DNA from 3 places in the Pseudomonas sp. HLS-6 genome. Region 2 is predicted to be linked to each of the others. Evidence: predicted binding sites of a transcription regulator. Region 2 holds the regulator's gene; each other region holds the start of a gene.
What was found. Region 2 encodes sigma-54, which starts transcription at its own class of promoters, with help from an activator protein. Its sites were predicted from a motif close to ANTGGCATNNANNTTGCTNT; they were not measured.
Positions count from the first base shown of each region.

Region 1: a site for sigma-54 is predicted at 1,013-1,032, ahead of glnA (glutamate--ammonia ligase). Genes of this name have one in related genera too.
Region 3: a site for sigma-54 is predicted at 1,568-1,587, ahead of CS390_RS02750 (circularly permuted type 2 ATP-grasp protein). Genes of this name have one in related genera too.

Region 1 covers NZ_CP024478.1:431,137-434,414, reverse strand. Annotated here, with positions in the region: gene thiI (tRNA uracil 4-sulfurtransferase ThiI) at 1-797, opposite strand, end outside; gene glnA (glutamate--ammonia ligase) at 1,128-2,534, shown strand; gene glnL (nitrogen regulation protein NR(II)) at 3,049-3,278, shown strand, end outside.
Region 2 covers NZ_CP024478.1:1,101,617-1,104,894, reverse strand. Annotated here, with positions in the region: gene lptA (lipopolysaccharide transport periplasmic protein LptA) at 1-62, shown strand, start outside; gene lptB (LPS export ABC transporter ATP-binding protein) at 62-787, shown strand; gene CS390_RS04945 (RNA polymerase factor sigma-54) at 967-2,460, shown strand; gene hpf (ribosome hibernation-promoting factor, HPF/YfiA family) at 2,544-2,852, shown strand; gene ptsN (PTS IIA-like nitrogen regulatory protein PtsN) at 2,865-3,278, shown strand, end outside.
Region 3 covers NZ_CP024478.1:621,797-625,074, reverse strand. Annotated here, with positions in the region: gene CS390_RS02750 (circularly permuted type 2 ATP-grasp protein) at 1-1,534, opposite strand, end outside; gene CS390_RS02745 (YgiQ family radical SAM protein) at 1,691-3,278, opposite strand, start outside.

The DNA of each region.
Region 1 (3,278 bases), 670 kb from region 2:
AGGGTAACGCCCATATAGCTGTTACCGACCTTGCCGAGAATTTCGCCGACCACTTCTTCGAACGGCACGCTGACAAACAGCACACGCTGGCTGCTGCCGTACTTTTTCCAGAGAAAGTGTGCGACTTCCATTACGCCAAGCTCGTGGGCACGGCCACCGAGGTTGAAGAAACAGAAATGGGTCATCAGGCCGCGACGCATCATCTGGTAGGCCGCCACGGTAGAGTCGAAACCACCCGACATCAGCACCAGGGTCTGTTCCAGCGCGCCCAGCGGGTAGCCGCCGATGCCCGGGTGCTGGCTGTGCACCACGAACAGGCGCTCATCACGCAGCTCAAGACGCACGACCACTTCAGGGTTGCGCAGATCGATCCCGGCGGCGCCGCACTGCTGGCGCAGTTGGCTGCCAACATAACGATCGACATCCATGGAAGTGAAGCTGTGCTTGCCGGCACGCTTGCAGCGAACCGAAAAATGCTTGCCGGCCAGCTGCGCACCATAATGAAGCTTGCACTTGGCGACGATATCGTCGAAATCGACCAGCGGGTATTCGTCGACCTGCAGGAAATGCGCAATGCCCGGCGTGCAGGACAGGCGCTCGATCATCTCGCGCTGCACTTTTTCATCGTCCAGGCGCGTGATGATCTCGAGATTATCCCAGACACCCTTGACCACGAGCTCTGGATCGAGATCCTTGAGCACGACACGAATGTTGCGGCAGAGCTGGCGAATGAAGCGCTTGCGCACCGGGCCGCTCTTGATGGTGATCTCTGGGAAAATCTTGACGATTAGTTTCATGAAAAACTGCGCGCAATGTGCCAAGCGAAAAAGGGGGGCGCGGATTATAGCGGAAATTGCTCAAGGTTTGACCAACTATTGTACGGACGGCATCTAACGCACCAAAACAGGTCATCTTGATTAAAAATCGCATCATAAGAGTGCGAAAAAAATCCGCTTTTTCAGTATTTACGGCGCAAACGCCTATGTTTGGGGCAAAAAACCCAAGTCGGGGCACTGGCATGCAATTTGCTCCCTTGTGAGGCAGGTTGCCTTGGCGGACTATTCGCGCCCGGCATCACCCAAATTCAAGGGCTGCACAGGCAAGCTCTACCCCACCCGGAGGACACTATGTCGAAGTCGGTTCAACTCATCAAAGATCATGACGTTAAATGGATTGATCTGCGCTTCACTGACACCAAAGGCACTCAGCACCACGTGACCATGCCAGCCCGTGATGCGCTGGATGAAGACTTCTTTGAAGCCGGCAAGATGTTCGACGGCTCCTCCATCGCTGGATGGAAAGGCATCGAAGCGTCCGACATGATCCTGATGCCGGTCGACGATACTGCCGTGCTCGATCCGTTCACCGAAGAGCCAACGCTGATCATCGTTTGCGACATCATCGAACCTTCGACCATGCAAGGCTACGACCGCGACCCACGCGCCATCGCCAAGCGTGCCGAGGAGTACCTGAAGTCCACCGCTATCGGCGACACCGTACTGGTCGGCCCGGAGCCAGAGTTCTTCATCTTCGACGAAGTGAAATTCAAGTCCGACATCTCGGGCTCGATGTTCAAGATCTTCTCCGAACAAGGTTCGTGGATGTCCGACCAGGACGTCGAAGGCGGCAACAAAGGTCACCGCCCAGGCGTCAAAGGCGGTTACTTCCCAGTTCCTCCGTTCGACCATGACCACGAAATCCGTACTGCCATGTGTAATGCCATGGAAGAAATGGGCCTGGTCATCGAAGTTCACCACCACGAAGTGGCAACTGCCGGCCAGAACGAAATCGGTGTGCGTTTCAACACCCTGGTGAAGAAAGCCGACGAAGTTCAGACCCTGAAGTACTGCGTACACAACGTTGCCGACGCTTACGGCCGTACCGCTACCTTCATGCCGAAGCCACTGTACGGTGACAACGGTTCGGGCATGCACGTTCACATGTCCATCTCCAAAGAAGGCAAGAACACCTTCTCCGGCGAAGGCTATGCCGGCCTGTCCGACACCGCCCTGTACTTCATCGGCGGTATCATCAAGCACGGTAAGGCACTGAACGGCTTCACCAACCCTTCGACCAACTCCTACAAGCGTCTGGTCCCAGGCTTCGAAGCCCCTGTAATGCTGGCCTACTCGGCGCGCAACCGCTCCGCCTCGATCCGTATTCCATACGTTTCCAGCCCGAAAGCTCGTCGTATCGAAGCGCGCTTCCCGGACCCGGCTGCCAACCCATACCTGTGCTTCGCAGCGCTGCTGATGGCAGGTCTGGACGGTATCCAGAACAAGATCCACCCAGGCGATGCCGCCGACAAGAACCTGTACGACCTGCCGCCTGAAGAGGCCAAGGAAATCCCACAGGTTTGTGGCAGCCTGAAAGAAGCCCTGGAAGAGCTGGACAAGGGCCGTGCGTTCCTGACCAAAGGCGGCGTTTTCAGCGACGACTTCATCGACGCCTACATCGCCCTGAAAAGCGAAGAAGAAATCAAGGTTCGCACCTTCGTACACCCACTGGAATACGAGCTGTACTACAGCTGCTAATCCCGTGACGCTCGCGCAAGCGGCGTAAGAAAGGCCTCCCTCGGGAGGCCTTTCTTGTTTCTGACGTGTCACCTACGCAAAGCCCAGACGCCTGGCACTGAGCCCTGCGGGAAGTTGGCTTGCCAACGATGCAGGCACCACGTACTCGCCGACACACCCGTCGACGCCAGCGCAGGCAAGCCTGCATCCCACAGAAAACGCGGTTTGAAGCGCCCTCGGAAGCCTCTTTCCGGGCAACGCCTTTAATGCAGAACCGATCCCGGCTCAATGCTCTATATTGGTGCAATGAGCCGCCTGCATCCGCTGTTAACAGCCCATTTTGGTTCAAGAAAATCGCAAGCCTAGGGCTTTGTAGTCCTTTTTTGGGCATATACAGGTCTTTTTCAGGCGAATCCGCTTCTTTTCGGAGCCTTGGTTTGTTTTTTGCATTTTCTTCGTATCAGCGGATTACCAGTGCGCGCGACCCTGGCTTCAGCCACGGTTGTCATGTACCAAAAGAGGTCAACGACGCCCCATGACCATCAGCGATGCTCTGCACCGACTGCTACTGGACAACCTGACCACTGCCACCATTCTGCTCAATGCCGAACTGCGTCTTGAGTACATGAATCCGGCGGCGGAGATGCTGCTCGCCATCAGTGGTCAGCGCAGCCATGGCCAGTTCATCAGCGAGCTGTTCACGGAATCGACCGAAGCGCTGAACTCCTTGCGCCAGGCCGTGGAACACGCTCACCCGTTCACTAA
Region 2 (3,278 bases):
ACATTACCGCACCGCGCCCACGCATCGACATGGTAATCCAGCCGAAGAAGAAGGCCGAGTAATGGCAACCCTCAAAGCCCAGCACCTGGCCAAGAGCTACAAGAGTCGACAAGTCGTACGTGACGTCAGCCTGTCAATCGACAGCGGCCAGATCGTCGGCCTGCTCGGCCCTAACGGCGCCGGCAAGACAACGTGCTTCTACATGATTGTCGGCCTGGTACAGGCCGACCAGGGCCGCGTGCTCATCGACGACCTGGATGTCAGCCACCAGCCGATGCACGGCCGTGCACGCGCTGGGATTGGCTACCTGCCCCAGGAAGCCTCGATCTTCCGCAAGTTGTCGGTGGCCGACAACATCATGGCGATCCTGGAAACACGCAAAGAGCTGGACGCCGCAGGGCGTCGCAAGGAACTGGAGAGCCTGCTGCAGGAGTTTCACATCAGCCACATCCGCGACAACCTCGGCATGAGCCTTTCCGGTGGTGAACGTCGCCGTGTGGAGATCGCCCGCGCACTGGCGACTGCACCGAAATTCATCCTGCTCGACGAACCGTTTGCCGGTGTCGACCCGATCTCGGTCGGCGACATCAAGCAGATCATCCACCACCTGAAAGCCAAAGGCATTGGCGTTCTGATCACCGACCACAACGTCCGTGAAACACTGGATATCTGCGAAACCGCTTACATCGTCAACGATGGTCGCCTAATCGCCGAAGGTGATGCAGAAACCATCCTGGCCAACGAACTGGTTAAAGAGGTTTACCTCGGCCACGAGTTCCGCCTGTAAGCCCGAGGTGCGAGGCACCGCCAGAGCGCTGACGATCCGCCCAAATACCGGCTTATTTGTTACAGCGCTCTAGGCAAACACCTCGGTTTCAGGCATATAATTTGCTTAAAGAAGGCGCTTCGGCGCCCTTGTAGTGGATGGCGCATGTGCGCCGGCGAATAAGGTGTTAAGCCCCTGCCATGAAACCATCGCTCGTCCTAAGAATGGGCCAGCAACTGACGATGACACCGCAGTTGCAACAGGCCATCCGTCTGCTCCAGCTTTCCACACTGGACCTGCAGCAGGAAATCCAGGAAGCCCTGGAATCCAACCCGATGCTCGAACGCCAGGAAGATGGCGACGACTTCGATAACAGCGACCCGATGGCGGATAACGCCGAATCCAAGCCGACCTCGGAATCCCAGGAAACCAGCTTCCAGGAAACCGCCACTCCCGTGGAAAGCCTTGAGGAAGGTGAGTGGAACGAGCGTATTCCCAATGAGCTGCCGGTAGACACCGCCTGGGAAGATATCTATCAAACCAGCGCCAGCAGCCTTCCCAGCAACGATGACGACGAGTGGGACTTCACCACCCGCACCTCGGCCGGTGAAAGCCTGCAGAGCCACCTGCTGTGGCAGTTGAACCTGGCGCCAATGTCGGATACCGACCGACTGATTGCCGTCACCCTGATCGACTGCATCAACAACCAGGGCTATCTCGACGAAACCCTGGAAGAGGTCTGTGAGTCCTTCGACCCGGAACTCGATATCGAACTGGACGAAGTGGAAGCCGTCCTGCACCGCATCCAGCAATTCGAGCCTGCCGGTATAGGCGCCCGCAACCTGAGCGAATGCCTGTTGTTGCAGTTGCGTCAGATGCCGGCACAAACACCCTGGATGACTGAAGCGCAACGACTGGTCAGCGACTACATCGACCTGCTCGGCAGCCGCGACTACAGCCAGCTGATGCGCCGCATGAAGCTCAAGGAAGACGAGCTGCGCCAGGTGATCGAACTGGTACAAAGCCTGAACCCACGCCCCGGCTCACAGATCGAGTCCAGTGAACCCGAATACGTGGTGCCTGACGTGATCGTGCGCAAGGACAGCGATCGCTGGCTGGTTGAACTGAACCAGGAAGCCGTCCCACGCCTGCGCGTCAATCCACAATACGCAGGCTTTGTACGCCGCGCCGATACCAGCGCAGACAACACCTTCATGCGCAATCAGCTTCAGGAAGCCCGCTGGTTCATCAAGAGCCTGCAAAGCCGCAACGAAACGCTGATGAAGGTTGCCACCCAGATCGTCGAACACCAGCGTGGATTCCTCGACCACGGTGACGAGGCCATGAAGCCGCTGGTGCTGCACGACATCGCCGAAGCGGTGGGCATGCACGAATCGACCATATCCCGGGTGACCACGCAAAAGTACATGCATACCCCGCGTGGAATTTACGAACTGAAGTACTTTTTCTCCAGCCATGTCAGCACCTCCGAAGGCGGAGAATGCTCGTCCACGGCGATTCGCGCGATCATCAAAAAACTGGTTGCAGCGGAAAATCAGAAAAAGCCATTGAGTGACAGCAAGATCGCTGGTTTACTGGAGGCACAAGGCATCCAGGTAGCACGACGCACCGTCGCCAAGTACCGCGAGTCGCTCGGCATTGCACCGTCGAGTGAACGCAAGCGACTGATGTAACGCACCTGAGGTGCGCCACCGCAATTCAAGTGGCAGGCGCAATACCTGCCTCTTTATGCACCGGCAACAAAAGGAGAAGCTGTATGCAAGTCAACATCAGTGGACACCAAGTAGAAGTCACCGAAGCGCTGCGCACTTATATCGGGGAAAAACTCGAGCGTGTTGAGCGTCACTTCGACAAGATCACCAATGTGCAGGTCATTCTGGAGGTCGAGAAGCTGAAACAGAAAATCGAGGCCACCCTGCGCATCCCAGGCGGCGAAGTCGTCGCCAATGCCGAGCATGAAGACATGTATGCCGCGATCGACCTGCTTGCCGACAAGCTCGACCGCCAACTGAAAAAACACAAGGAAAAACAGCAGGCCTTGCTGCAAGGTGCAGCCGCTCGCTGATCCCCCCCACTCATGATCCGACTTGAAGATATCCTGACCCCCGGCCGTTCACTTGTGAACGTGCCGGGCGGCAGTAAAAAACGCGTACTCGAACACATTGCCAACCTGATTGACCGGGAAGTACCGGATCTGGAAATGCAAGATGTCTTCGAGAGCCTGATTGCCCGCGAAAAACTGGGTTCAACCGGTTTCGGCAACGGTATCGCCATTCCACACTGCCGCCTCAGTGGCTGCACCGCACCGATTAGTGCGCTGCTCCACCTGGATGCCCCCATAGATTACGACGCCATCGATGGTGCTCCCGTAGACCTGCTGTTCGTACTGCTGGTTCCGGAAGCCGCCACCGACGAGCACCTGGAGCTGCTGCGCCAGATCGCCAGCATGCTTGACCGCAAGGACGTTCGCGAAAAACTGCGTGCGGCCGGC
Region 3 (3,278 bases), 480 kb from region 2:
AGAACAGGTTTTCCACCACCCGCGAGGGCAAGTACGGGTCGCGACGAATCAGGTCTGCCACGCCAATACTGTGCCGCGTCCGCCACTGCTCACCGGCGCAGGCCTGCTCACCCAACACCCAGGCATCCTTGCTGGCACCACCGCGCTGCATCGAGATCACGTCGGCATCAGCCTGTGCCGACACCCGCACCAGCCCGCCAGGCAACACCCGATAGCCGTCGGCACAAGCCACGGCGTACACGCGCATACCCACCGAGCGGGATTGCAGCGTACGTTGATCGACCTGCCAGACCGGCGCCTGGGACAACTGCACCCGCTCTTGGGCAACATAGACAGCCGGTCGCGCACCGATACGCGCTGCCAGTGCCCGCTGTTGTTCAGCATCAAGTGCGCCTCCCAACACAGGCGTGAACCGCTGCGAAGGGAACGCTGGCTTGAACACCAGGTCTGGCAGTTTCTCCAGCGCCTGTGCCAATGCCGGAGGCTCGCCGCACCACCAACTGGCAACGGAGGGCAGGCTCAAGGCCTCGCCGAACAGGTGCTCATTGATAGCGGGCAAAAAACCAAGCAGGCCGGGTGACTCCAGCACACCGCAGCCCAAGGCATTGGCCACCAGCACGCGCCCTTGACGCACGGCATCGAGCAAACCGGGAACGCCCAATGCCGAATCCGTGCGCAACTCCAGCGGGTCGCAGAAGTCATCGTCAAGACGCCGCCAAATGCCGTGAACACGACGCAAACCATCCAGTGTCTTGAGGTACACGGTGGCATCGCGCACCGTCAGGTCGCTACCCTCGACCAAGGGGTAACCCAGTTGCCGCGCCAAATACAGGTGTTCGAAGTAACTCTCGTTGAATCGCCCGGGGGTCAGCAGCACCACCAGCGGCGCCTCCCCTTCACTCGGTGCCGTCTCGGCGAGAGTCTGCTGCAAGGTTCGAAAGAAACCCGCCAGGTGCTGTACATGGAGGCTGCGGTAGAGCTCCGGCCAGGCCCGCGAAAGAATTGTGCGGTTCTCAAGGGCATAGCCAGCACCGGAAGGCGCCTGGGTACGGTCTGCAGTGATCCACCAGCGCCCATCCGGCGCGCGTGCAAGGTCAGCGGCGTAGACATGCAGGTAGGTTCCGCCAGGCACTTCGATACCTTGGCAGGGCCAGAGAAAATTGTTGTGTCCGTAGATCAGTTCGGGAGGTAAAAGCCCGTCGGCCAGCAGCTGTTGCGGTCCGTAGGTATCGGCCAGTACCGCATTGAGCAGACGCGCGCGCTGAGCGATACCGGCGGCCAGTGGCTGCCATTCCTCGGCAGACAACACGTGCGGCAACAGGTCCAGCTCCCACGGGCGATCAGCGCCCTTGGGGTCGGCGTAGATGTTATAGGTGACACCATTTTCCTGAAGCTGGCGGGTCAACAGCGCCTGACGCTGCGCCAACTGCTCGGGGCTGCTGCGCTGCAACTGCGCGAACAGCGCCTGCCAGTGCGGGCGTACCGCTCCGTCGCCCTGCAACAGTTCATGGTAGGAGTCAGGCTGGTCAGGCATGGCAGCGCTCAAGGGCCAAGGTCAGCCCTGAACCGCGCAAGAGTTGTGCCATGAGCGGCTACGCCGCGCCTGCGCACGGCTTAGCCTATCGGCGCACCAGAATCGTGCCTTGCCGCACGGGCAACGCACCACCCCGGCGCGCGGGCCAAGGCCAGGTTAGCGCGGCAGTACCGGCTGACGCGGCTTCTTCTTGCCTTTGCCCTTGGCGGCGTCTTTGCGCGCCTTGGCCGCATCCTGGTTACGGGCGAACGCTGCCGCCTTGGCCTCTTCGCGCTTGTCCCACGGCTTGCCACCATCGCTGCCACGCGGCGGCAGGCCAGTGTGCTGGGTCAGGATCTTTTGATCCTTGGCGACCTTGTGGCTGCCTGCAGGCGTCGAGTTCTTGCGTCGCGCACTCTGGTAGCTGTCGGTTGCAGGCTGGTGCAACGGGATCAGTTGGTGTTTGCCCGGGCCGATCAGGTCGCTACGGCCCATACGCTCCAGCGCCTCACGCAGCATCGGCCAACCCTTCGGATCGTGATAGCGCAGGAATGCCTTGTGCAGGCGACGCTGCGCTTCGCTCTTGACGATCGTGACCGGGTCACTCTTGTAGGTGACCTTGCGCAGCGGGTTCTTGCCCGAGTGGTACATGGCGGTAGCCGACGCCATTGGCGACGGATAGAACGCCTGTACCTGGTCGGCACGGAAACCATTGCCCTTGAGCCAAAGGGCCAAGTTCATCATGTCTTCATCGGTAGTGCCCGGGTGCGCCGCAATGAAGTACGGGATCAGGTACTGTTCCTTGCCCGCCTCTTTCGAGAATTTCTCGAACATACGCTTGAAGCGGTCATAGGTACCGATACCCGGCTTCATCATCTGATTCAGCGGGCCTTCTTCGGTGTGCTCCGGCGCAATCTTCAGGTAACCGCCAACGTGGTGGGTCACCAGTTCCTTGACGTACTCCGGCGACTCTACCGCCAGGTCATAACGCAGGCCCGAGGCGATCAGGATCTTCTTCACACCCGGCAAGGCACGCGCACTGCGGTACAACTGAATCAACGACGAGTGGTCGGTGTTCAGGTTCGGGCAAATGCCGGGGAACACGCACGACGGCTTGCGGCACGCGGACTCGATTTCCGGGCTCTTGCAGGCGATTCGGTACATGTTCGCGGTAGGGCCGCCAAGGTCGGAGATGACCCCGGTAAACCCTGGCACCTTGTCGCGAATCTCTTCGATCTCGCGAATGATCGACTCTTCGGAGCGGTTCTGGATAATCCGGCCTTCGTGCTCGGTGATCGAACAGAAGGTGCAGCCACCAAAGCAGCCGCGCATGATGTTGACCGAAAAACGGATCATGTCGTAGGCCGGGATTTTCTCCTTGCCATACGCCGGGTGCGGCACGCGCGCATAGGGCATGCCGAACACATAGTCCATTTCCTCAGTGGTCATCGGAATGGGCGGAGGGTTGAACCAGACGTCCACGTCACCGTGTCTCTGCACCAGCGCCCGGGCGTTGCCTGGGTTGGTCTCCAGGTGCAGGACTCGGTTGGCGTGAGCGTAGAGCACCGCGTCGCCACGGACCTTCTCGAAGGACGGCAGGCGAATCACGGTCTTGTCGCGGGTCATCCGCGGGCTCGCCAGCAACTGGACGACCTTCGGTTCATTCGGGTCTTCAACCGGGCCTTTTTCTTGCTCGATGGCGCAGGCCTGAGTGTCCTGGGTATTCACGTACGGGTTGATGATCTTGTCGATCTTGCCCGGACGG